3 regions of the Streptomyces sp. NPDC088923 genome follow, and region 1 is predicted to be linked to each of the others. Evidence: riboswitches for the same ligand, from Rfam matches in the RefSeq annotation. Region 1 holds a riboswitch; each other region holds the start of a gene.
What was found. A riboswitch is a leader RNA that binds a small molecule or an ion and turns the genes downstream of it on or off. The one in region 1 is predicted to bind S-adenosylmethionine.
Positions count from the first base shown of each region.

Region 2: another riboswitch for S-adenosylmethionine. It lies ahead of thrC (threonine synthase); the one in region 1 lies ahead of ACIP4O_RS23955 (cell envelope biogenesis protein OmpA).
Region 3: another riboswitch for S-adenosylmethionine. It lies ahead of ACIP4O_RS09480 (aminotransferase class V-fold PLP-dependent enzyme); the one in region 1 lies ahead of ACIP4O_RS23955 (cell envelope biogenesis protein OmpA).

Region 1 is NZ_JBIVIO010000007.1:35,540-42,793, forward strand. Features, by position in the region: gene ACIP4O_RS23945 (acyclic terpene utilization AtuA family protein) at 1-331, opposite strand, end outside; gene ACIP4O_RS23950 (GNAT family N-acetyltransferase) at 525-1,082, shown strand; SAM riboswitch class IV at 1,153-1,293, shown strand; gene ACIP4O_RS23955 (cell envelope biogenesis protein OmpA) at 1,625-2,332, shown strand; gene ACIP4O_RS23960 (type 1 glutamine amidotransferase) at 2,379-3,149, opposite strand; gene ACIP4O_RS23965 (purine-cytosine permease family protein) at 3,292-4,806, opposite strand; gene ACIP4O_RS23970 (PucR family transcriptional regulator) at 4,943-6,439, shown strand; gene ACIP4O_RS23975 (acyl-CoA dehydrogenase family protein) at 6,524-7,254, opposite strand, start outside.
Region 2 is NZ_JBIVIO010000001.1:566,064-573,317, reverse strand. Features, by position in the region: gene groL (chaperonin GroEL) at 431-2,053, opposite strand; gene ACIP4O_RS02770 (cold-shock protein) at 2,472-2,675, opposite strand; gene ACIP4O_RS02765 (MoaD/ThiS family protein) at 3,140-3,418, opposite strand; gene thrC (threonine synthase) at 3,494-4,789, opposite strand; SAM riboswitch class I at 4,804-4,959, opposite strand; gene ACIP4O_RS02755 (glucosyl-3-phosphoglycerate synthase) at 5,180-6,130, shown strand; gene ACIP4O_RS02750 (trehalose-6-phosphate synthase) at 6,297-7,254, shown strand, end outside.
Region 3 is NZ_JBIVIO010000001.1:2,097,838-2,105,091, forward strand. Features, by position in the region: gene ACIP4O_RS09470 (cytochrome bc complex cytochrome b subunit) at 1-723, shown strand, start outside; gene trpD (anthranilate phosphoribosyltransferase) at 892-1,956, shown strand; SAM riboswitch class IV at 2,056-2,173, shown strand; gene ACIP4O_RS09480 (aminotransferase class V-fold PLP-dependent enzyme) at 2,415-3,779, shown strand; gene ACIP4O_RS09485 (Lrp/AsnC family transcriptional regulator) at 3,867-4,148, opposite strand; gene ACIP4O_RS09490 (hypothetical protein) at 4,291-4,530, shown strand; gene ACIP4O_RS09495 (NYN domain-containing protein) at 4,564-6,039, shown strand; gene ACIP4O_RS09500 (NlpC/P60 family protein) at 6,502-7,254, shown strand, end outside.

The sequences.
Region 1 (7,254 bases):
CGAGCCCCTCGCGGCGCACGAGCCGCCGCAGTTCCCCGGCCAGTCCCGCCGGGTTGAGGCCGCCCGCGTTGGTGACGACGCGGACGCCGCGTTCGGCGACGAGGTGGAGGCACTCGGCGAGCTGGCGCGGGAAGGTGCAGACGTACCCGGCCGCGGGGTCCTTGAGCCGGTCGCGGCCGAGGATGAGCATCGTCAGCTCGGCGAGGTAGTCCCCGGTGAGCACGTCGAGCGGCCCGTCCGAGAGCATCTCACGCACGGCGGAGAAACGGTCCCCGTAGAAGCCGGAGGCGTTGCCGACACGGAGCGGGGCGAGTGGGGCGGAGGGGGTCAACGCGGTTACTCCTCACCGGGGTTGGTGCGGCGTGGGGGCGTCGCACGGTGCAGCATCACAGCGCGGGAGAAAACAAGCAAGCGTGCTTGCATGATTTTTCCGGGCCCGGCACGGCGGAATACCGGTTGCCCCGGGCGGTCCCCGCGCCCAAGGATCGGCGGGTTCGCCCCTTTCCCGACCCCGGAGCCGCACCGTGGACCTCCTCGCCGCTCTCCCCCTGCGCACCCCCCGCCTGACGCTGCGCCCCTTCACGCCAAAGGACACCGACGCGATGCACGCGTACCAGCGCCTGCCCGAGGTCGCCCGCTACCTGTACCGCCCGCCCCGCACGCGCGCCGAGTGCGAGGCGGTGATCGCCGTGCCGCCCGCGTGGGAGAAGGAGGGCGACCGGGTCCTCCTCGCGGTGTGCCCCACGCCGCCCGCGCCCGGCGTGCCCGCGCTCGCCGGCGAGGTGAGCGTGAACCTGCGCGATCCGCGCGCCCGCCAGGCGGAGATCGGGTGGTCCCTGCACCCGGGGGCGGTGGGCCGCGGCTACGCGACCGAGGCGGCCCGCGCCCTCGCCCACCTCGCCTTCACCCTCGGCGCCCACCGCCTCTACGCCCGCGTGGACGCCGAGAACACCGCGTCCTTCCGCGTCTGCGAACGCCTCGGCATGCGCCGCGAGGCCCACTTGGTGGAGAACGACCTGTGGGAGGGGCGATGGGGCGACGAGTTCGTGTACGGGCTGCTGGCGCGGGAGTTCGGTGGCTGAGGGGCGTCGGTCGCCTCCGGATGGACACCGTCTTGACGGTCCGTCGCGGTGCCCCGACACTGGGGGAGACGGTCACGATCGTCAGCGCCCGCGCGGCTCGTCCCGCGCGCGGTTCATCGGCCCCGGCCCGCTGACAGGCAACCCTTCGACCGCGATGGGGTGCCCCGGGTGACGACCTGGTCCCGCCATGGCGGCGGGACAAGCGCGGCCCCGGTGGGGTGGCTGGGGAGGGGTGGGTGTCATGTCCGGAGCTCTCGCCCCGCACGGTACCGACCGTTCTCCTTCACCGGTGTGCCCCCGGCGCCGCACCCTCACCCGCAGGCTCCACATCGACCTGCTGCGCGTGTGCGGGGCGACAGGCCGACCGGTCCGCTGACGCCCCTCGGTCCTTCGCGATCCCGGCGCTCCGTGCGTCCCCTGTGCCGCGCCCTGCTCCCCTCTCTTCTTCTGGGAGAACCATGTCCAAAACCCTTGCCCCCTCCTCGCCCGACCTTCCTCTCTGTACCCCCGCGACCGCGCGGCCCGGCAGTGGTCTGCCGCGTGTGCGCGAAGCGGTCGAACCTGTCGTGCGGGAGCGCATCGGCGTCGCGGGCGGGCACGGCTTCTACCCGGCCCCGCACCGGTACGCGCTGTACCTGACGCCCCGGCGCGCCGACGCGCTGCGCGTCGCGGTGACGGTGCGGCTGCTCGGTCTCGCCGAGACCCTCGCCCTCGTCCCGCTCGAAGGCCCCGGCTCGCCCGCGTACGAGAGCCTGCGCCGCTCCTACGAGGCCACGCGCCGGCACTACGCGGGAGCGCTCACCGTGCCCGCCCTGTGCGACCGCTGGACCGGGCGCGTCGTCAGCAACCACACGCCCGACATCCTGCGCGACCTGCACGGCCGCTTCGGCCCCGGCGAGTCGGCCGAGTGCGGGGCGTGCGCGCTGCGCCCCGCCGCGCTCGGCACCGAGACCGACCGGCTCGAAGCGGCGTGGGACTTCACGGGCGCCGCGCCGGGCACGGCGCCGCTCGACGTCGTCGCGGCGCGGCTGCGGCGCGCGCCGTACGTCCTCGGGGAGCGGCTGACGGCGGCGGACGTCGACGCGTGGTCGGCGCTCGTGGCGCTCGGCGCGCTGCCCCGGACAGGCGGCGCGCCGCACCAGGCGCTCGCCACGCACTCCGGGCGCGAGGTGCTCACCGCCTGGGCGCGCGGCCTCGCGGAGCGCCCGGCGTTCAAGGGAGCGTTGGCGCGGGAGTACGGGGCGAGGTGACCGGAACGGGCGGGCGGGGCCTTGCGCGCCGCTCGCCCGGCACCGTTCACGCCACCCCCGCTCCCCTCCGCTCGGTCACCAGCGCGGCGAAGCGGTGGGCGAGGGTGCGCCAGGCGGCCTCGGCCTCGGGGGCCTCGCGCAGGGCGTGGGCGTGGAGGTGCGCGGGGTCGGGCGCGCCGTGGCGGGCGAGGCGCTCCGGGTTCCAGCGCGTGATGCGCGCGGCGCGCGCCTCGGGGTGGAACTGGACGCCCCAGGCCGCGGCGCCGACGCGGAAGCCCTGGTACGGGCAGTCGGCGCTGCTCGCGAGCCACCGCGCGCCCGGCGGCAGCGCCGTGATGGCGTCGACGTGGTTCTCGATCGCGGGCGGGTGCGGGGGCAGCCCGTGGAAGAGCGGGTCGTCGGCCGCCTCGGGGCGCAAGGTGAGCCGGACGCTGCCGAACTCGGGCGTCCCGTGCTCCCCGCGCACCTCTCCCCCGGCGACGTGGGCCAGGAGTTGCCCGCCGAGGCAGATCCCGAAGTAGGGGACGCCCGCGTCGAGCGCCTGCCGGGCGAGTTCGCGGGTCCCCGCGAGCCAGGGGGCGCGGGCGTCGTCGTCGGGGAGGTAGGCGCCGCCGAGGACGAGCAGCCCGTCGTGGGCGACCCGTTCCGGCAGCGGCTCGCCCTCCCAGGCCCGTACGGCATCGAGCCGCACCCCGCCTTCAGCGAGCCACTGCTCCCAGTTCCCCGCCCCGTCCCCGTCGTTGTTGCGCACCACGAGCACCCGGGGCACGCCCGCCCCGCCGCCGTCACCGTTGTCCTGCCGCTCTTCGGTCGCCACCTGCGGTCTCCGTCCCTGTCGGCTGTGCGGGTCGGACCCGAGCCTAGGCACACACGAAGGGCCGGGATGCGAGCCGCCGCGACCGCGTGGCCGGTACGGCTTCATGGTGCGCACATGTCCCCTCCTCCCGTACGGAGTCGGCTCAGCCCCTCGCCTCCCCCGCCAGCGCCGCCGCGTCCCCCGCCGTCGCGGCACGCGGCGCTTCCGACGGGCTGTCCACCTCGCCCCAGATCATCTTCTCGGGGACGCGGGCCGCGCGGTCGCCGCGGGCCAGGGCCCCGTAGAGGACCGCCGGGATGACCAGGCCGATGATCCAGGAGATGTCGGCGCCGCCGAGCGGGCCGACGAGCGGGCCCGTGTAGAACTCGGTCGAGATGAAGGGGAGCTGGATGAGGATGCCGACGACGTAGGTGATGATCGCGCGCCAGCGCCAGCCGCCGTAGCGGCCGTTCGGGTCGGAGAGCGCCGGGAGGTCGTACCGCTCCCTGGCGATGACGTAGTAGTCGACGAGGTTGATCGCGCTCCACGGCGTGAAGAAGATCAGCAGGAAGAGCAGGAACGTCGAGAACGAGTCCAGGAAGTTGCCGCGTCCGAGGAGCGCGACGATCGTCCCGGCGAGCATGATCGCGAGGACGTACCCGGCGCGGCCCCGCTGGCTGAGGGTGCGCTGGGCGCGGAAGCCGGTCACGCCGGTGAGGACGGACATGAATCCGCCGTACGTGTTCAGCACGTTGATGGTGAGCTTGCCGAGCGCGATCACGAAGTAGAGGACGGAGGCGATGATCCCCGTGCCGCCGAGCCCGACCACGTAGCCGACCTCGTCGCCCGCGATGGCGCCCGCCGAGGCCGCCGCGGCGAGCGCGCCGAAGGCCATCGACCACTGCGAGCCGAGCACCGTGCCGCCGAGCGTGCACCAGAAGGTGGCGCGCGGCGAGGTGTCGCGCGGCAGGTAGCGGGAGTAGTCGGCGACGTAGGGGCCGAAGGCGAGCTGCCAGGAGGCGGAGAGCGAGATCGCGAGGAGGAAGGCGGGGAGGTGGAAGGAGTGGTCCCCGAGGAGGTCGCCGAGCGAGGCGCGCTGGAGAAGGCGGATGCCGAGGTAGATGAAGGCGAGGGCGCCGACCACGCTCGCGATCCGGCCGAGGCGGTGGATCACGCGGTAGCCGATGACGGCGGTGAGCGCGGTGGCGAGCGCGAAGACGACGATGCCCGTGACGTCGCCGAGGTGGGTGAGGTGGCCCACGGCCTGCCCCGCGAGGACGGTGCCGCTGGCGAAGAAGCCGACGTACATCACGACGACGCACACGAGCGGCACGATCGCCCCGTAGACGCCGAACTGCGCGCGGCTGGAGATCATCTGCGGCAGTCCGAGGCGCGGTCCCTGCGCGGAGTGCAGGGCCATGACGGCGCCGCCGAGGAGGTTGCCGAGCAGCAGGCCGATGAGCGACCAGAAGGCGTCGGCGCCGAGGACGACTGCGAGCGCGCCCGTGACGACGGCGGTGATCTGGAGGTTGGCGCCGAACCACAGCGTGAACTGGCTGAAGGGGCGGCCGTGCCGCTCGGCGTCGGGGACGGCCTCGATGGAACGGCGTTCGACGAGGCCGCCTCCGGGTTCGGGGGCGGACGGCGGGGTGGTGCCGGTGGAACGGGGAGCTGACATGAGCGGGCTCCTGTGACGGTCGGCGCGAGGGCGTGACGCTGAGTAGATGCGCGACACGGGATAAATATTTCCATTCAGGCTATGGATTGTTGAATGGATGTCAATACTCCGGCTCTTTTCCGTCACTATGTAAGACGTGTCAGCCCTGCTCACCGACCTCTTGGCGGACCCTGCCCTGCACCTGCGCCCGCTCACCTCGCACTGCCACGAGGGCCCGCGCGCGATCAGCTGGGTGGCGACCACCGAGCTGCCCGATCCGCTGCCGTTCCTGCGGGCCGGTGAGCTGATGCTGACCACCGGGATGCTGGAGCGCTCGCCGCGCGAGTGGGACGACCTGCTGCGCCGGCTCGCGGCGCTCCCCGTCGCCGGTCTCGGTTTCGGCACCGGGCTCGTGCACCAGGAGGTGCCGAAGGACGTGGTGGAGCGGGCCGAGCACGCCGGGCTCGCACTCTTCGGCTCCCCCGTCGAGGTGCCGTTCGTGCAGATCAGCCGCTGGGTCGCGGACCGGGTCTTCGCCGAGCGGTACGCGCAGGTGCGCCGTACCGCCGACGTGCAGGACACGCTGCTGCGCGAGCTGCTCTCCGGGCGCGGACTGCCGGGGCTGCTGCGGCGACTGCACGGCCACCTCGACGCGGGTACCGTCTCGGTCACCGCGCCGGACGGCCGCCTCCTCGCGCGGCACCCGTCGACGCCCGAGGGCCCGGCCCTCGGGACACCCGGCACGCCCGGTACACCCGGCACACCCGGCACGCCCGGGACACCCATCACAGTCGACGGCGCCCCCGTGGCGCGGCTCGCGACGGAGCGGGCCACGGCCAGGCAGGATCTGCTCTCCTTCGCCGCCTCCGTCCTCGGTCTGGAAGTGGCCAGGCAGCAGGCCGTGCTCACCGGGCGCCGCGAGCTGCTCGGCCAGGTCGTCGAGGACGTCGTGCACCGCGCGGTGCCGGACGCCGAGGCCCGGCGGCGCCTCGCCGCGCACGGCATCGACCCCGCGGCCCCGCACGCCGTGGTGCTCGCCCGCGTCCCCGCCGGGCCCGCACGGCTGCGCGCGCTGCCGTGGACGCTCGGCCCGCTCCTGGACCGGGGCGGCGACGTGCTGCCCACCGCACTCGTCGAGGACAGCGTCGCGGTCTTCGTGCCCGAGGGCGTCGACGCCGACGCCACCGCGCACACCGTCCTGGAGCGGCTGCGCGCGACCGGTCCCGGGGTCCGGGTCGGGGTCGGCGCGCGGCGTCCCGGAGTCGCCGGGCTCAGGCTCGGCTGGTTCGAGGCCCGCCAGGCGGGGAGCACCGGGGCCGGGGTGCGCACCGCGGCCCCGCTGAGCCTGACCGGGCTGCTTCTCGGCAACCTGGACCTGCCGCTGCGCGAGCTGAGCGACACGGTGCTCGCGCCGCTGCTCCGGTACGACGCCGAGCACGGCGGCGAGCTCCTGCTCACCCTGCGCACCTACCTCGCCCACGACGCCCGCCCCGCGCCCACGGCCGAGGCGCTGACCCTGCACCGCAACAGCCTGCGCCACCGCCTGCGCCGCATCGAGGGGCTCACCGGGCGCTCCCTCGACCGGCTCGACGACCGCATGGAGCTGTGGCTCGCGCTGCACGCGCGCGAGACGGGCGGCGAGGCCACCGGCTGAACGCGGGGACCTCCCCGCCCCGGCCCCTCGCGGGCAGACCCCATCACACCCGGCCCCTCGCGGCCCGGCCCCCGTACCACCCGGCTACTTGCCGAGCAGCTGTCGTGCGATGACGACCCGCTGGATCTGGTTCGTGCCCTCGTAGATCTGGGTGATCTTCGCGTCCCGCATCATGCGCTCGGCGGGGAAGTCTCGCGTGTAGCCGTAGCCGCCGAGCAGTTGCACCGCGTCGGTCGTGACGGCCATGGCGGTATCGGAGGCGAGGCACTTCGCCGCCGCGCCGAAGTAGGTGAGGTCGGGGGCCCGGCTCGCGGAGCGGGCCGCCGCCGCGTACACCAGCTGGCGGGCGGACTCGACCCGCACGGCCATGTCCGCGAGCATGAAGCGCACGCCCTGGAAGTCGGCGATCGCCTGACCGAACTGCCGCCGCTCCTTGACGTACTCGACGGCGCAGTCGAGCGCCCCCTGCGCGATGCCGAGGGCCTGGGCGCCGATCGAGACGCGCGTGTGGTCGAGCGTGCCGAGCGCGACGCGCATGCCCCGGCCACGCTCGCCGAGGAGCCGGCCGGCGGGAAGGCGGGTGTGGTCGAAGTAGACCTCGCGGGTCACCGAGCCCTTGAGGCCCATCTTGCGCTCGGGCCCGCCGTAGGTGATGCCGGGGTCGTCGGCGTGCACGACGAAGGCCGAGACGGAGCGCGAACCGGCGCCCGGGTCGGTGACGGCGAAGACGATGAGGTAGCGCGCGACGCCCGCCGAGGTGATCCAGGTCTTCACGCCGTCGAGGACCCACCCGTCGCCGTCCTCGGTGGCGCGGC
Region 2 (7,254 bases), on a different contig from region 1:
TCTATGAGTACAAGTACTCATACCCTGCCGGGCCCGTTCACGGCATCCTGTCCCGGTGACGACCGTCCGGAACGGGGCGGTGGTACGGGGGCGGCCCGCGCCGGATTCGGGGGAAGCGACGCGGGCCGCACCCGGCACGGCCGTCGCTCCCCGGGGGAACGCGGACGGTCGGCCACACGAAGAAGCGGCACCTCCTGGACCGGGAGGTGCCGCTTTCACGTGTACGGGGCGCAGGAACGGCGCCCGCCCGACGCGGTACGGGCACGAGCCGCCCGCGCCGTACGCGCGCGGGCCCCCACCCCGCCCCGCAGGGAACCCGTACCCGCCTCGCCCAGCAAGCCCCCCACACGCAACCGGGGCCCGCACGTCCGCAGACGTACGGGCCCCGGGGAACCCTCATCCGAGCCCGGCCGTGCGGCCGGGGGCCGGATCAGAAGTCCATGTCACCGCCCGGCATGCCGCCCGGGGCGGCCGGGGCGGCCTTCTCCGGCTTGTCGGCGATGACGGCCTCGGTGGTGAGGAAGAGCGCGGCGATGGAGGCCGCGTTCTGGAGGGCGGAGCGCGTGACCTTGGCCGGGTCGAGGATGCCCTCGGCGATCATGTTCACGTACTCGCCGGTCGCGGCGTTGAGGCCGTAGCCGACCTCAAGGTTGCGGACCTTCTCCACCACGACGCCGCCTTCGAGGCCGGCGTTGACGGCGATCTGCTTGAGCGGGGCCTCCAGGGCGGTGCGCACGGCGGCAGCGCCGGTCGCCTCGTCGCCTTCGAGCTCCAGCTTGTCGAAGACCGCGGAGGCCTGGAGCAGGGCCACGCCGCCGCCGGCGACGATGCCCTCCTCGACAGCCGCCTTGGCGTTGCGCACGGCGTCCTCGATGCGGTGCTTGCGCTCCTTGAGCTCGACCTCGGTCGCGGCACCGGCCTTGATGACGGCGACGCCACCGGCGAGCTTCGCCAGGCGCTCCTGGAGCTTCTCTCGGTCGTAGTCCGAGTCGCTGTTCTCGATCTCGGCGCGGATCTGGTTGACGCGGCCCGCGACCTGCTCGCTGTCGCCGGCGCCGTCCACGATGGTCGTCTCGTCCTTGGTGATGACGACCTTGCGGGCGCGGCCGAGCAGCTCGATGCCGGCGTTCTCCAGCTTGAGGCCGACCTCCTCGGAGATGACCTGGCCACCGGTGAGGATGGCGATGTCGCCGAGCATGGCCTTGCGGCGGTCGCCGAAGCCGGGGGCCTTGACCGCGACGGACTTGAAGGTGCCGCGGATCTTGTTGACGACCAGGGTGGAGAGCGCCTCGCCCTCGACGTCCTCGGCGATGATCAGCAGCGGCTTGCCGGACTGCATGACCTTCTCCAGCAGCGGAAGGAGGTCCTTCACGTTGCTGATCTTGGAGTTCGCGATGAGGATGTACGGGTCGTCGAGCGACGACTCCATGCGCTCCATGTCGGTGGCGAAGTACGCCGAGATGTAGCCCTTGTCGAAGCGCATACCCTCGGTGAGTTCCAGCTCCAGACCGAAGGTCTGGGACTCCTCGACGGTGATGACGCCTTCCTTGCCCACCTTGTCCATGGCCTCGGCGATGAGCTCGCCGATCTGGGTGTCGGCGGCGGAGATGGAGGCGGTGGAGGCGATCTGCTCCTTGGTCTCCACGTCCTTGGCCTGCTCCAGGAGCGCGCCCGAGACGGCCTCGACGGCCTGCTCGATGCCGCGCTTCAGGGCCATCGGGTTGGCGCCGGCGGCCACGTTGCGCAGGCCCTCGCGGACCAGGGCCTGGGCCAGGACGGTCGCGGTCGTCGTGCCGTCACCGGCGACGTCGTCCGTCTTCTTCGCGACCTCCTTGACCAGCTCGGCGCCGATCTTCTCGTACGGGTCCTCCAGCTCGATCTCCTTGGCGATGGAGACACCATCGTTGGTGATCGTGGGGGCGCCCCACTTCTTCTCCAGGACGACGTTGCGGCCCTTGGGACCGAGGGTCACCTTGACGGCGTCGGCGAGCTGGTTCATACCGCGCTCAAGGCCGCGCCGCGCCTCCTCGTCGAACGCGATGATCTTGGCCATGTGAAGTGGTCCTCCCAGGACACGGGGTGGGCTGAGGGACCGTGTGGCGCCCGCGACGGACGGCCTGGGACCCGCGCCGAATTCCTTGCCACGGCGGGGCCGCCGGGCCTCACCGACCCGGTCTCTCTGTCACTCTCACCATCAGAGTGCTAACGCTAATGATTAGCACTCTGCCCCATCGAGTGCAAGCCACTTGAGTGCGCCTTACCCGACCCGGGGCCGACCCATGCCACCCGTGCGTGTAAGCGCGCGGGCGCGGCGGCCCCGGACGCCGGCCCGTCCGGGGCCGCCGCGCCCGCCGCGCGTACGCGCACACGCGGCGAGGGCCCGCCCCCGCTCTCCGGGTGCGGGCCCTCGCCCGTGCTCGTCATGTCGTGTCGTACGCGGCCGCGGGGCCCCGTACCGGTCGGAGCGCTGTTCAGGCGGCAGCGCGGACCATGTCCGCCTGCGGGCCCTTCTGGCCCTGCGAGATCTCGAACTCGACCCGCTGACCCTCCTCCAGGGTGCGGTAACCGTCCATCTGGATCGCGCTGTAGTGGACGAATACATCCGCACCACCGTCGACCGCGATGAAGCCGTAGCCCTTCTCCGCGTTGAACCACTTGACGGTGCCCTGAGCCATGCCTAACTCCCCTATTACTGGCCCTTGCACAGGAACGCACTTCGCGCACCCGGGTCAGACCTCACCCCCGCGGGAATCTTGGGGGGCGTGCGCCGGAACGCGTCGACCGCCGCTGAATGTATCTGCCCAACTGCCGTCCGCAACAGGTCAGTCGGACGAGAAATCGGCTCGGCCCGCATCCTGACATGGCCGGAGAATTCACGGGAGTTCAGGACACGTCGGGCCCGGCAAAAGGAACGCAAAGCCGCAAATGGGCGGCACGGAAAGCGGAATTGATTCCCAGGTTTCCGACAGGTGCGCGTGCGGCGTCGGGGATTCCTGGAGCCGCCGTGAAGAAAGGGGCGAAGCAATACCCCGACTCTACTCCTGCGAATCCCATGGAATTGCCCCCTCCGCTTGTGGTGCGGAGGGGGCAGGGGTGAAGCGAGGGGTACGGGCGAGGCGGGGACCGTCCGGCGCGGGGCTCAGCAGCCGCCGGCGACCGCCGGGATGATCGAGATGCCCGTGCCGTCCGGGGTGGCGGTGTCGAGGCCCTGCTCGAAGCGGATGTCGTCGTCGTTGACGTAGAGGTTGACGAAGCGGCGGAGCTTGCCGTCGTCGTCGAGGACGCGGGCAGAGATGCCGGTGTGGTTGCGCTCCAGGTCGGCGAGGACCTCGGCGACGGTCGCGCCCTCGGCGGGGACCTCGGCCTGGCCGCCGGTGTAGGTGCGCAGGATGGTCGGGATACGAACGGAAACGCTCATGGCGTGGCCTTTCTCGGGCAGCGCGGAAAGTTGGGGGGACGGGCTCGGCCGGGGCTCAGCGGAGCCCGGCCGGGCTCAGCCCGCGAGACCGGCGGCGCGGAAGGCGTCCAGGTCGGGGCGGATGGTCGCGGTGGGCCCGGTGGTCGGGGCGACCGCGTCCAGGGTCTTGAGGCCGTCGCCGGTGTTGAGGACGACGGTGGTCAGGGCGGGGTCGAGCTGCCCGTTCTCGATGAGCTTGCGCGTGACACCGACCGTGACGCCGCCCGCCGTCTCGGCGAAGATGCCCTCGGTGCGCGCGAGGAGCTTGATCGCGTCCACGACCTGCTCGTCGTCCACGTCCTCGACGGCGCCGCCCGTGCGGCGGGCGATGTCGAGCACGTAGGGGCCGTCGGCCGGGTTGCCGATCGCGAGGGACTTCGCGATCGTCTTCGGCTTCTGCGGGCGTACGACGTCGTGCCCGGCCTTGTACGCGGTCGAGACCGGCGAGCAGCCCTCGGCCTGCGCGCCGAAGATCCGGTACGGCTTGTCCGCGACGAGACCGAGCCTGATCAGTTCCTTCAGACCCTTGTCGATCTTCGTCAGCTGCGAGCCGGAGGCGACCGGGATGACGATCTGGTCGGGGATCTCCCAGCCGAGCTGTTCACAGATCTCGTACGCCAGCGTCTTCGAGCCCTCGCCGTAGTACGGGCGCAGGTTGACGTTGACGAAGCCCCAGCCCTCGCCGAGCGGGTCGCCGATCAGCTCGGAGCAGAAGCGGTTCACGTCGTCGTACGTGCCCTCGATGCCGACGAGCTCGCCGCCGTAGACCGCGGCCATGACGACCTTGCCCTGCTCCAGGTCGTGCGGGATGAAGACGCAGGAGCGGAAGCCGGCGCGGGCGGCGGCGGCGCCGACGGCCCCCGCGAGGTTGCCCGTCGAGGAGCAGGACAGGGTCGTGAAGCCGAAGGCGCGCGCGGCCTCGACGGCGATCGCGACGACGCGGTCCTTGAAGGAGTGCGTGGGGTTCCCGGAGTCGTCCTTGACGTAGAGGCCGCCGGTGACGCCGAGTTCCTTCGCGAGCCGGTCCGCCTTCACGAGTTGCGTGAGTCCGGGGTTGGTGTTGGGGTGGCTCGCCACGTCGGCGGGCACGGGCAGCAACGGTGCGTAACGCCAGATGTTCTTGGGGCCGGCCTCGATCGCGCGGCGCAGTTCCTCGACGTCGCCGGACGGCAGCTCGTAGGCGACCTCAAGGGGGCCGAAGCAGCTTTCGCAGGCGAAGACCGGGCCGAGCGGGAAGCGCTCGCCGCACTCGCGACAGGAGAGCGCGACGGCGGGGCCGAGGTCGACGGCGGAGGTGGTGTTCTGCGGGGTTTCGGCGGCTTGCACAGCCATGGGGAGGCCCTTTCTCCTCATCTTCCCCGCGGCGCATCTCGCCGCGAGACGGAATTGGCACCTTCCCGAGCCAGGGCCTTCGGTGGCGGTATCGGTGAACCGCGCGGAGACTGGCTGGAGGGTTGCCGGGGCTTCAACGGGCCGTATCCCTCTGCCCCTCTGGATGAGCGTTGTGGCACCCGGGCTTCGGGCCCGGGGCGTTTGTGACACAAGGTGACAGCGCACCCCGACATGGGATGGTCACCCGCGTTGTTCAAGACTGTAACCGAAGCCCTGGATCGTGGAGCGAGCCGTCCGCACGCCGAGATGAAGATCTCATCGGCGCCCTCCGCAAGGGGCGGCAGTCGAAGGGCCTCGCACCGGGTCCGTACGCACGAGGGGACAGACGCCGTGATCGAAGAGGTGGAACGCTGGCTGGAGCATCGCTCCTGGACCGCGAACGACTGGCCCGTGGAACGGCTCGCCGCGCTCAAACGCGCCACGGGGGCCTCGGTGGCCGTCGTCCTTCCGGCACTGAACGAGGAGGCGACCGTCGGCGCGATCGTCGACGTCATCCGGCGTGAACTCGTCGAAGCCGTCCCTCTCGTCGACGAACTCGTCGTCCTCGACTCGGGCTCCACGGACCGCACCGCCGAGGTCGCGCGCGCGGCCGGGGCGCGGGTCGTGCACCGGGACGCGGTGCTGCCGCGGCTGCCCGCCGTGCCGGGCAAGGGCGAGGTGCTGTGGCGCTCGCTGCTCGCGACCGACAGTGAGCTGATCTGTTTCGTCGACGCGGACCTCAAGGACTTCCGGTCCGCCTTCGTGACCGGCATCCTCGGCCCGCTCCTCGCCGAGCGGGACGTGCATCTCGTGAAGGCGATGTACGACCGTCCGCTCGGCTCCGAGCCCGGCCAGGGCGGCCGGGTCACCGAACTCATGGCGCGCCCGCTGCTCAACATGCACTGGCCGCGGCTCTCGGGTTTCGTGCAGCCGCTGGGCGGCGAGTACGCGGGGCGGCGCTCGCTCCTCGAACAGCTGCCGTTCCCCGTGGGGTACGGGGTCGAGCTGGGTCTCCTCGTGGACGCGCTGCACACGGTGGGGCTCGACGCGCTCGCGCAGGTGGACGTCGGGGTGCGGGTGCACCGCCACCAGGACGGGCAGGCGCTGGGCCGCATGGCGGCGACGATCTACCGCACGGCGCAGGTACGGCTCGCGCGCGGCCATCTCGTACGCCCCGAGCTGACCCAGTTCGACCGCCTGCCCGAGGGCGGTTTCGCGGCGCACACGCATCCCGTGGACACGGAGGAGCGGCCGCCGATGCGGGAGATCCCGGAGTACACGGAGCGGAGGGAGGCGGCCTGAGGGGGGCACGGGGCGGGGCGTTGGCGGCGCGTGGGGGCGGGGCGCGGGTGCGTCCGTCGGCCGTCGTCCCGCGGGGGGCGCGGCAGAACATGGCAGTTGGGGGCGGATGCCGAGTCCCGCACAGTTCGCACGTTTGAGCCCATGATCCCGAGGCGAGGAATGCACCATGCCTACTGACGACCCCACCCGCCCCACCGGCACCGGCACCGGTGCCGCCGTCCTCCTCGCCTCCAACCGCGGCCCCGTCTCGTACGCGTTCGGCGCGCACGGCGAGCTGAGGGCCAAGCGCGGCGGCGGGGGGCTCGTCTCGGGGCTCTCGGCGATCGGGCCCGAGGTCGACGCGGTGTGGGTGTGCGCGGCGCTGAGCGACGCGGACCGCGAGGCGGCCCGGCGCTCGGGCGCGGAGCTGGACCCGGCGGACACGGGCGGGCGCCGTGTCCACATGCTCGGGATCGATCCGCGCACGCAGCACGAGGCGTACAACGACATCGCCAACAGCGTGCTGTGGTTCGCCCACCACATGCTGTGGCAGACGCCCTTGGAGCCCGCGTTCGGCCCGGAGTTCCGCGCGCGCTGGGCCTCCTTCGAGGCGTACAACCGCGCCTTCGCCGAGGCGCTCGCGGCGCAGGCGGCGAAGGGCGCGGCGGTGCTCGTGCAGGACTACCACCTGGTGCTCGTGCCGGGGATGCTGCGCGCGCTGCGCCCCGATCTGCGCATCGCGCACTTCTCGCACACGCCGTGGGCGCCGCTCGACTACTACCGGCTGCTGCCCGACGACGTGGCGGAGCAGGTGCTGCGCGGGATTCTCGGCGCGGACCACGCGGGGTTCCTCACCCGCCGCTGGGCGGACGCCTTCACGGCCTGCGCGGACGCGCTCGTCGGCGGTACGGGCCGGACCGAGGTGGCGGTGCACGGCCTCGGCGCGGACGCCGACTTCCTGCGCGACCGCGCGCACCAGGAGGACGTGGACGAGCGGATCGCGGCGCTGCGCCGGGAGATCGGCGGCGAGGGGCGGCGCACGATCGTGCGGGTGGACCGTACGGAGTTGTCGAAGAACATCGTGCGGGGACTCCACGCGTACCGGCGGCTGCTGACGGACCGCCCGGACTGGCGCGGGCAGGTCG
Region 3 (7,254 bases), on a different contig from region 1:
GGCGCGCAACCCGACTGGTACATGGGCTTCGCCGAAGGCCTCATCCGTGTCATGCCCGGCTGGGAGATCAACCTGTGGGGCCACACGCTGGTCCTCGGTGTGTTCATCCCGCTGGTGGTCTTCGGCCTCGTCCTCGGCGCGATGGCGGTCTACCCGTTCATCGAGTCCTGGGTCACCGGCGACAAGCGCGAGCACCACATCCTGGACCGCCCGCGCAACGCCCCGGTCCGTACGGGCCTCGGTGTCGCCTGGGTGACGATGTACATGATCACGCTCGTCGGCGGCGGCAACGACCTGTGGGCCACCCACTTCCACCTGTCGCTCAACGCGATCAGCTGGTTCGTGCGGATCGGCTTCTTCGTCGGCCCGGTCCTCGCCTTCATCATCACCAAGCGCATCTGCCTCGGCCTCCAGCGCCGCGACAAGGAGAAGGTGCTGCACGGGCGCGAGTCCGGCATCATCAAGCGCCTGCCGCACGGCGAGTTCATCGAGGTGCACGAGCCGCTCAGCGCCGAGCAGCGCTACACGCTCACCGCGCACGAGCAGGTCAAGCCCTTCGAGATCGGTGAGACCACCGACGAGAACGGCGTCAAGCGCAAGGTCTCCGGCGCCGAGAAGGTCCGCTCCAAGCTCTCCAAGGGCTACTACGGCGACGGGACCCAGATCCCGAAGCCGACGGAGGAGGAGTACAAGGAGATCACGAGCGGCCACGGCCACCACTGATCCCCGCACTGTCACGCGACACGCCACCTGAGGGCCCCGCCCCGTCCCACCTTCCCGGTGGGCGGACGGGGCCCTTCGCGCTGCCCCCGCGCCGATAGGGTGGGGGGCGTCGAAACGGCGGCCGGCGCGCTGCGTCCCCGCCCCCGCACCCACACACCAGGAGCGGCCATGAGCGCTGTGCACCCCGTCGGAGGCGATACCGCGGCGGCCCGCTCCTGGCCGGCCGTACTCGACGGACTCCTCTCCGGCCGCGACCAGTCCGCGGCCGACACCGCCTGGGCGATGGACCGCATCATGCGGGGCGAGGCCACGGACGCGCAGATCGCGGGCTTCGCCGTGGCCCTGCGCGCCAAGGGCGAGACCGTCGAGGAGATCAGCGGCATCGTCGAGGCGATGTACGCGCACGCCCGCACCATCGAGGTGTCGGGCGAGTGCGTCGACATCGTCGGTACGGGCGGCGACGGGGCCAAGACCGTCAACATCTCCACGATGTCCGCCGTCGTCGTCGCGGGGACGGGGGCGAAGGTCGTCAAGCACGGCAACCGCGCCGCCTCCTCGGCGTCCGGGGCCTCCGACGTCCTGGAGAAGCTCGGCGTGAACCTGGAGCTGAGCCCGGAGCGGGTGGCGCGGGTCGCCGAGGAGGCCGGGATCACCTTCTGCTTCGCCGTGAAGTTCCACCCGGCGCTGCGGTACGTGGCGGCGGCGCGTGGTGAGCTGGGCATCCGGACGACCTTCAACTTCCTCGGCCCGCTCACCAACCCGGCGCGGGTCCGCGCTCAGGCCACCGGCGTCGCCGACGCCCGGATGGCGCCGATCATGGCCGGGGTGCTCGCCGCGCGCGGCTCCTCCGCGCTCGTCTTCCGCGGCGACGACGGCCTCGACGAACTCACGACGGCGGCGACCTCACGGGTGTGGATCGTCCAGGACGGCGCGGTGCGCGAGGAGAGCTTCGACCCGCGCGACGTGGGCCTCGGCCTCTCCCCGGTCTCGGCCCTGCGCGGCGGCGACGCCTCGCACAACGCCGAGGTGGCCCGGCGCCTCTTCGCGGGCGAGCGCGGCCCGGTCCGCGACGCGGTGCTCCTCAACGCGGCGGCGGCCCTCGCGGCACTGCGCCCGAGCGGGGAGGCGCTGAGGGACCGGATCGGCGAGGGCATGGCGCGGGCGGCCGAGTCGCTGGACTCGGGTGCCGCGGCGGCGGCGCTGGAGCGGTGGGTCGAGGCCAGCAACGCCTGAGGCGTCGGTGCGGGGGGTGGCACGGAGCCGTGTCACCCCCCGTTTCGCATCGTGGAACCCCCTGGGCCTCGCCCAGGTCTCTGTGGCAGGATGCGGGCAGGTCATGAGTGACAGCGACTACGGCCCCGGCCTGCTGTCCGGCAACCCTCCGTCCGTGGCGGGGTGCCCCGGGTGAAGACCTGGCCGCAGGCAGCGAGGTCTGCGGCAAGCGCGGACCCCTCCGCGCCCGACAGGGGCGTTGGCACACCTCCCTTTCGCGGCGTCAGGCACCAGGGGTCCTGGTCGTCGAGGGAGCGGTTCTCCGTGAGCAAGCGAATGTCGTAGGGCGCACACCCTTCATCACCCCAGGGTGCGGCGCCCTTCGCCGTCCCACACCGCCGGGCACTTCGTACCGCCCGCAACCCCAGCCTTCGCAGCTCGCCTTCCGCTGCCCTCCGTCTCACGTACGGGAGTTCGCCATGTCCGTTTCCGCCGCCTCCGCCTCGGTTCCCGCCTCCGCCGCCACCCCCGCCGCTCCGCTGCCCGTCCTCGGCCGCGAGGTGCGCGTGCCGCTCGTCACCGGGGGCGAGGTCGAGTACGCCGCGCTCGACTACGCCGCGAGCGCCCCGGCCCTGGAGCGCGTCTGGAACGATGTCGCCGCCTACGCCCCGTACTACGGCAGCGTGCACCGCGGTGCCGGTTACCTCTCGCAGCTCTCCACCGAGCTGTTCGAGACGGCCCGCGCCGACGTCGCCGCCTTCCTCGGCTGCCGCGAGGACGACGAGCTGGTCTTCACGCGCTCCACGACCGACTCGCTCAACCTCCTCGCCGCCGCGCTGCCCGAGGGGTGCGAGGTGTACGTCTTCGAGACCGAGCACCACGCCTCGCTGCTGCCCTGGCGCACCGCCGCCGTGACCCACCTCGACGCCCCGCGCGGCCCCGCCGAGGCCGTCGCGACGCTGGAGAGCGCGCTGAAGGCCCGCACCGGCACCGGGGCGGCGCTCGTGTGCGTCACGGGCGCGTCCAACGTGACGGGCGAGCTGTGGCCCGTCGCCGAGCTGGCCCGGGTCGCGCACGCGCACGGCGCGCGGATCGTCCTGGACGCCGCGCAGCTCGCCCCGCACCACCCCGTCTCGGTCAGCGCGCTGGACGTGGACTGGGTCGCCTTCTCGGGCCACAAGCTGTACGCGCCCTTCGGCGCGGGCGTCCTCGCGGGCCGCGCGGACTGGCTGGAGGACGCGGAGCCCTACCTCGCGGGCGGCGGCGCGAGCCGCGCCGTGAGCAGGCGCGCGGACGGCGGCGTGGACGTCGAGTGGCACACCGGCGCCGCGCGCCACGAGGCGGGTTCGCCGAACGTCATCGGCGCCTACGCGATCGCCTCCGCGTGCAAGGCCCTCACGGAGGCCGGTTTCGACGCGCTCGTCGCGCGCGAGCAGCAACTCGTGGCGCGGGTGCGGGACGGGCTCGCCGCGATCGAGGGCGTGCGCGTCCTCGGGCTCTTCGGCCCCGAGGCCGAGCGGGTCGGCGTGCTCTCCTTCGTCGTGAGCGGCTGGAACAGCTCGCACCTGGCGGCGGCCCTCTCGGCCGAGTACGGGATCGGGGTCCGCGACGGGCTCTTCTGCGCCCACCCGCTGGTGCGCACGCTGCTCGGCGCGGACGCCGGGGCGCCCGGCGAGTGCGGGGCGCCCGAGGGCGGCTCGCTCAACGCGGTGCGGGTCAGCTTCGGCGCCGGGACGCCCGACGAGCACGTCGAGCGCTTCCTGGGCGCGGTGCGCGAACTGGTCGAGCAGGGCGCGCGGTGGACGTACCGGACCGAGGGCGGGCGCTGCGTGCCGGCGGTCTGAGGGGGACGCACGGGAGGGGCGCCGGTCGCGGGACCGGCGCCCCTCTCTCGTACCTGCGCGGGGAAGGCGTCCCCCGGGAACCCGGTCTCAGGAATCGAGACCGATCGCGAAGGCCGCCTCCAGGTCGTGCTGCGAGTACGTGCGGAAGGCCACGTGCGTGTCGGTCGCGGCGACACCGGGGATCTTGCTGATCCGGTTCGGGATGATCTCGGCCAGGTCCTCGTGGCGGCCGACGCGGACCATCGCGATGAGGTCGTAGGAGCCGGTGACCGAGAAGACCTCGCTCACGCTGTCCAGCGCGGCGATGGACTCGGCGATCTCCGGGATTCGGTCGACGCTGGTCTTGATGAGCACGATCGCGGTGATCACGGCTGTTGGTCCCCTTCACTGTCCTGGTGGGCCCACTTTAGTCCGGGCCTCCGTCCCCGCCGCGCGGTCCCGTCCACAGGCCGTAGGGTTACGGGCAACATAAACGGCCTTTACCGAGTACGAGAAGGAAGCGAAGCGGACGATGACCGTTCCCCTGCCCACGGAGACCACGCGCTGGCGCTGCACCCTGTGCGGCAACCTCACCAGGTTCGACGTGAGCCGGTCGTCGAAGGTCGTCGAGTACGTCCACCTCGACCTCGCCGGGAAACCGAACGTCGAGGAGCGCGAAGTCGTGAGTGAGACGATCGACTCGGTCCGCTGCCGCTGGTGCAACGCGGTGGACCAGATCGAACTGGTGGACAGGCCGGGGCCGGCCGCCTGAGAGCCGGCCCGCACGAGCGAGTGGGGTGAGGACATGGTGGAGGAAGCGAACGCCGAGCCCGCCGGTGCGCCCCACGGCGCGGAGCGGGACGGTCACGAGGGCGGCGCTCACGAGGGCGGCGCTCACGAGGGCGCGGGGCAGTCGGCCGACGAGAGCGGACCCGAGCACGGGGCGCGCGGGCACGACGGGGACCGGGCGGGGGAGGCGCTGGAGGGGCCCTTGCCCGAAGGCGTCCGGCACCGGGTCGTCCAGTACGTGGCGACCTGTTTCGGCGGTCTCACCGTCGCCGAACTCCCCCCGCAACTGCGCCAGTACGCGCGGTTCACGCCGAGCAGACGGCTCAAGTACGCGGGCAACGCGATGGCCGCCGCGGTCGAGAACGACTCCGCCTTCCGCGCCCGGGTCGCCGAGCGGCTGTGCGCCGCGCAGCCGGAGTTGTGCGCGGCGCTGAACGAGGGCACCCCGCCGCCCGCCGCCGAGCCGGTGGACGTCGCCGCCGTCGCGTACCTGCTGCGGCCCCCGGGCTGGCTCAAACTCGTCGCCGCCGCCGGTGAGGAGGCCGAGCGGGCCGGGGCCGAGCGGATGGACGAGGCGGCCAGGGAGGAACTGGACCGGCTGCGCGCGGAGCGCGACGAGGCGCGCGAGCGCGGGCGGGCGGACAGCGAGCGGCTGCGCGGCGAGGTCGAGGGGCTGCGCCGCGAGAGCGACGCGGTACGGCGCAAGCTGCGGGCCGCGCAGAGCGACATCAAGCGCGGCGAGGCCGCGCTGCGCAAGGAGCAGGAGCGGGCGGAGGCCCAGCGCGTCGAACTCCAGGCACAGTTGAGCGCGGCCGAGAGCGAGACGCGGCGGGTGCGGGCGCGGCTCGGCGAGGTCGAGGCGGCCCTCGAGGCGAGCCGGAAGGCGACGCGCGAGGGGCGCAGCGTCGAGGACATGCGGCTGCGGCTGCTGCTCGACACGGTGCTCGACGCGGCGCAGGGGCTGCGGCGCGAACTCGCGCTGCCGCCCGTCTCCGTACGGCCCGCGGAGACCGTGGACGCGCGGGAGCCGGCGAAGTTCAGCCCGAAGGACATCGCGGCCCGCGCGCTCGCCGAGGACGACCCGGCGATCCTGGACCAGTTGCTCGCGCTGCCGCAGGCGCACCTCGTCGTGGACGGGTACAACGTCACGAAGACCGGTTATCCGATGATGCCCTTGGAGAAGCAGCGGCTGCGGCTGCTCGGCGGGCTCTCGCAGCTCGCGGCGCAGAGCGGGGCCGAGGTGACATGCGTCTTCGACGGCGCCGAACTCGCCGCCCCCGTGCTGCTCGCTCCGCCGCGCGGGGTGCGGGTGCTGTTCAGCAAGGCGGGTGTGACGGCGGACGAGTTGATCCGGCAGCTGGTGCGGGCGGAGCCGGTGGGGCGGCCGGTCGTCGTGGTGTCCACGGACAAGGAAGTGGCGGACGGGATCGCGAAGGCGGGAGCGCGGCCGGTGCCGAGTGTGATGCTTCTGAAGCGGTTGTCGCGGGGGTGACGTCGCGGGGCTCCGCCCCGGGCCCCGGTTTCGGGGCTCCGCCCCGCGCCCCGATTCGGGACTCCGCCCCGGACCCCGCTCCTCAAACGCCGCAGGGGCTGGAGATTGTGCGGTGGGATTTTCGGTGCGGGTTGGTTCGAGCTGGAGCATGCCGCGAACACATGTGCCCGGTATGGCTGTTGCGGCTTGGTTCGTATGATCTGTGACTGACGCGTTATCTGGTGTGCTTCGTGGGGCTTGGGGCGCGACGCTCGGTCAGTCCTTCGTCACCGCAGGTGGCTTACGGGTAAAGAAACCCCGGAGTCGCAGGTTTTTACCGGTGAGGATTTGAACTGATCACAAGAAGGTCACTACTGTCGGCCCGAACTCTCGCTCGGTTGATCACCCATCCGGGGTGGCGGTGAGAGGGCACCGCCCACCGGTGGATCGGTAGGCGGCTGGAGGAAGAAGGAGCTCGCCTTCGTGGCGTCCCACCGTCGACCGAAGCAGCCGAGCCGCGCCCGCGTGACCGTGCTCACCGCGACCGCCGCTGCTGCCGTGGCCCTCACTTCGCAGGCCGCGCACGCAGATCCCAAGCCCACCAAGTCCGAGGTGAAGTCGAAGGTCGACAAGCTCTACGACGAGGCGGAGCAGGCGACCGAGAAGCTCAACGGGGCGACCGAGAAGCAGAAGAAGCTGGAGAAGGAGGTCGACGCCATCCAGGACAAGGTGGCGCGCGGCCAGGACGAGCTGAACGAGCAGCGGCAGTCGCTCGGCGCCGTCGCCGCGGCCCAGTACCGTTCCGGCGGCATCGACCCCTCCGTGCAGCTCTTCCTCTCCGCCGACCCGGACTCCTTCCTCCAGCAGGCCGGTGCCCTCGACCAGCTCAGCGCGCAGCAGACGCAGCAGCTCAAGCAGATCCAGGCCAAGCAGCGCAAGCTCGCCCAGGAGCGCAAGGAGGCCGCCGACAAGCTCGCCGACCTCGCCGACACGCGCAAGGAACTGGGCAAGAAGAAGGGCGAGGTCAAGGCCAAGCTCGCCGAGGCCCAGCGCATCCTCAACTCGATGACGGCCGCCGAGAAGGCCGCGATGCAGGCGGAGCAGGACCGCGCCAACCGCGCCAGCGCGCGCACCGCGCTCACCTCGGCCCCCGGCACCACGGCCAATCCCGGCAAGGGCTCGGGCATGTCGGGTGCCGCGTTCTCCGCCGCGCAGACGCAGCTCGGCAAGCCGTAC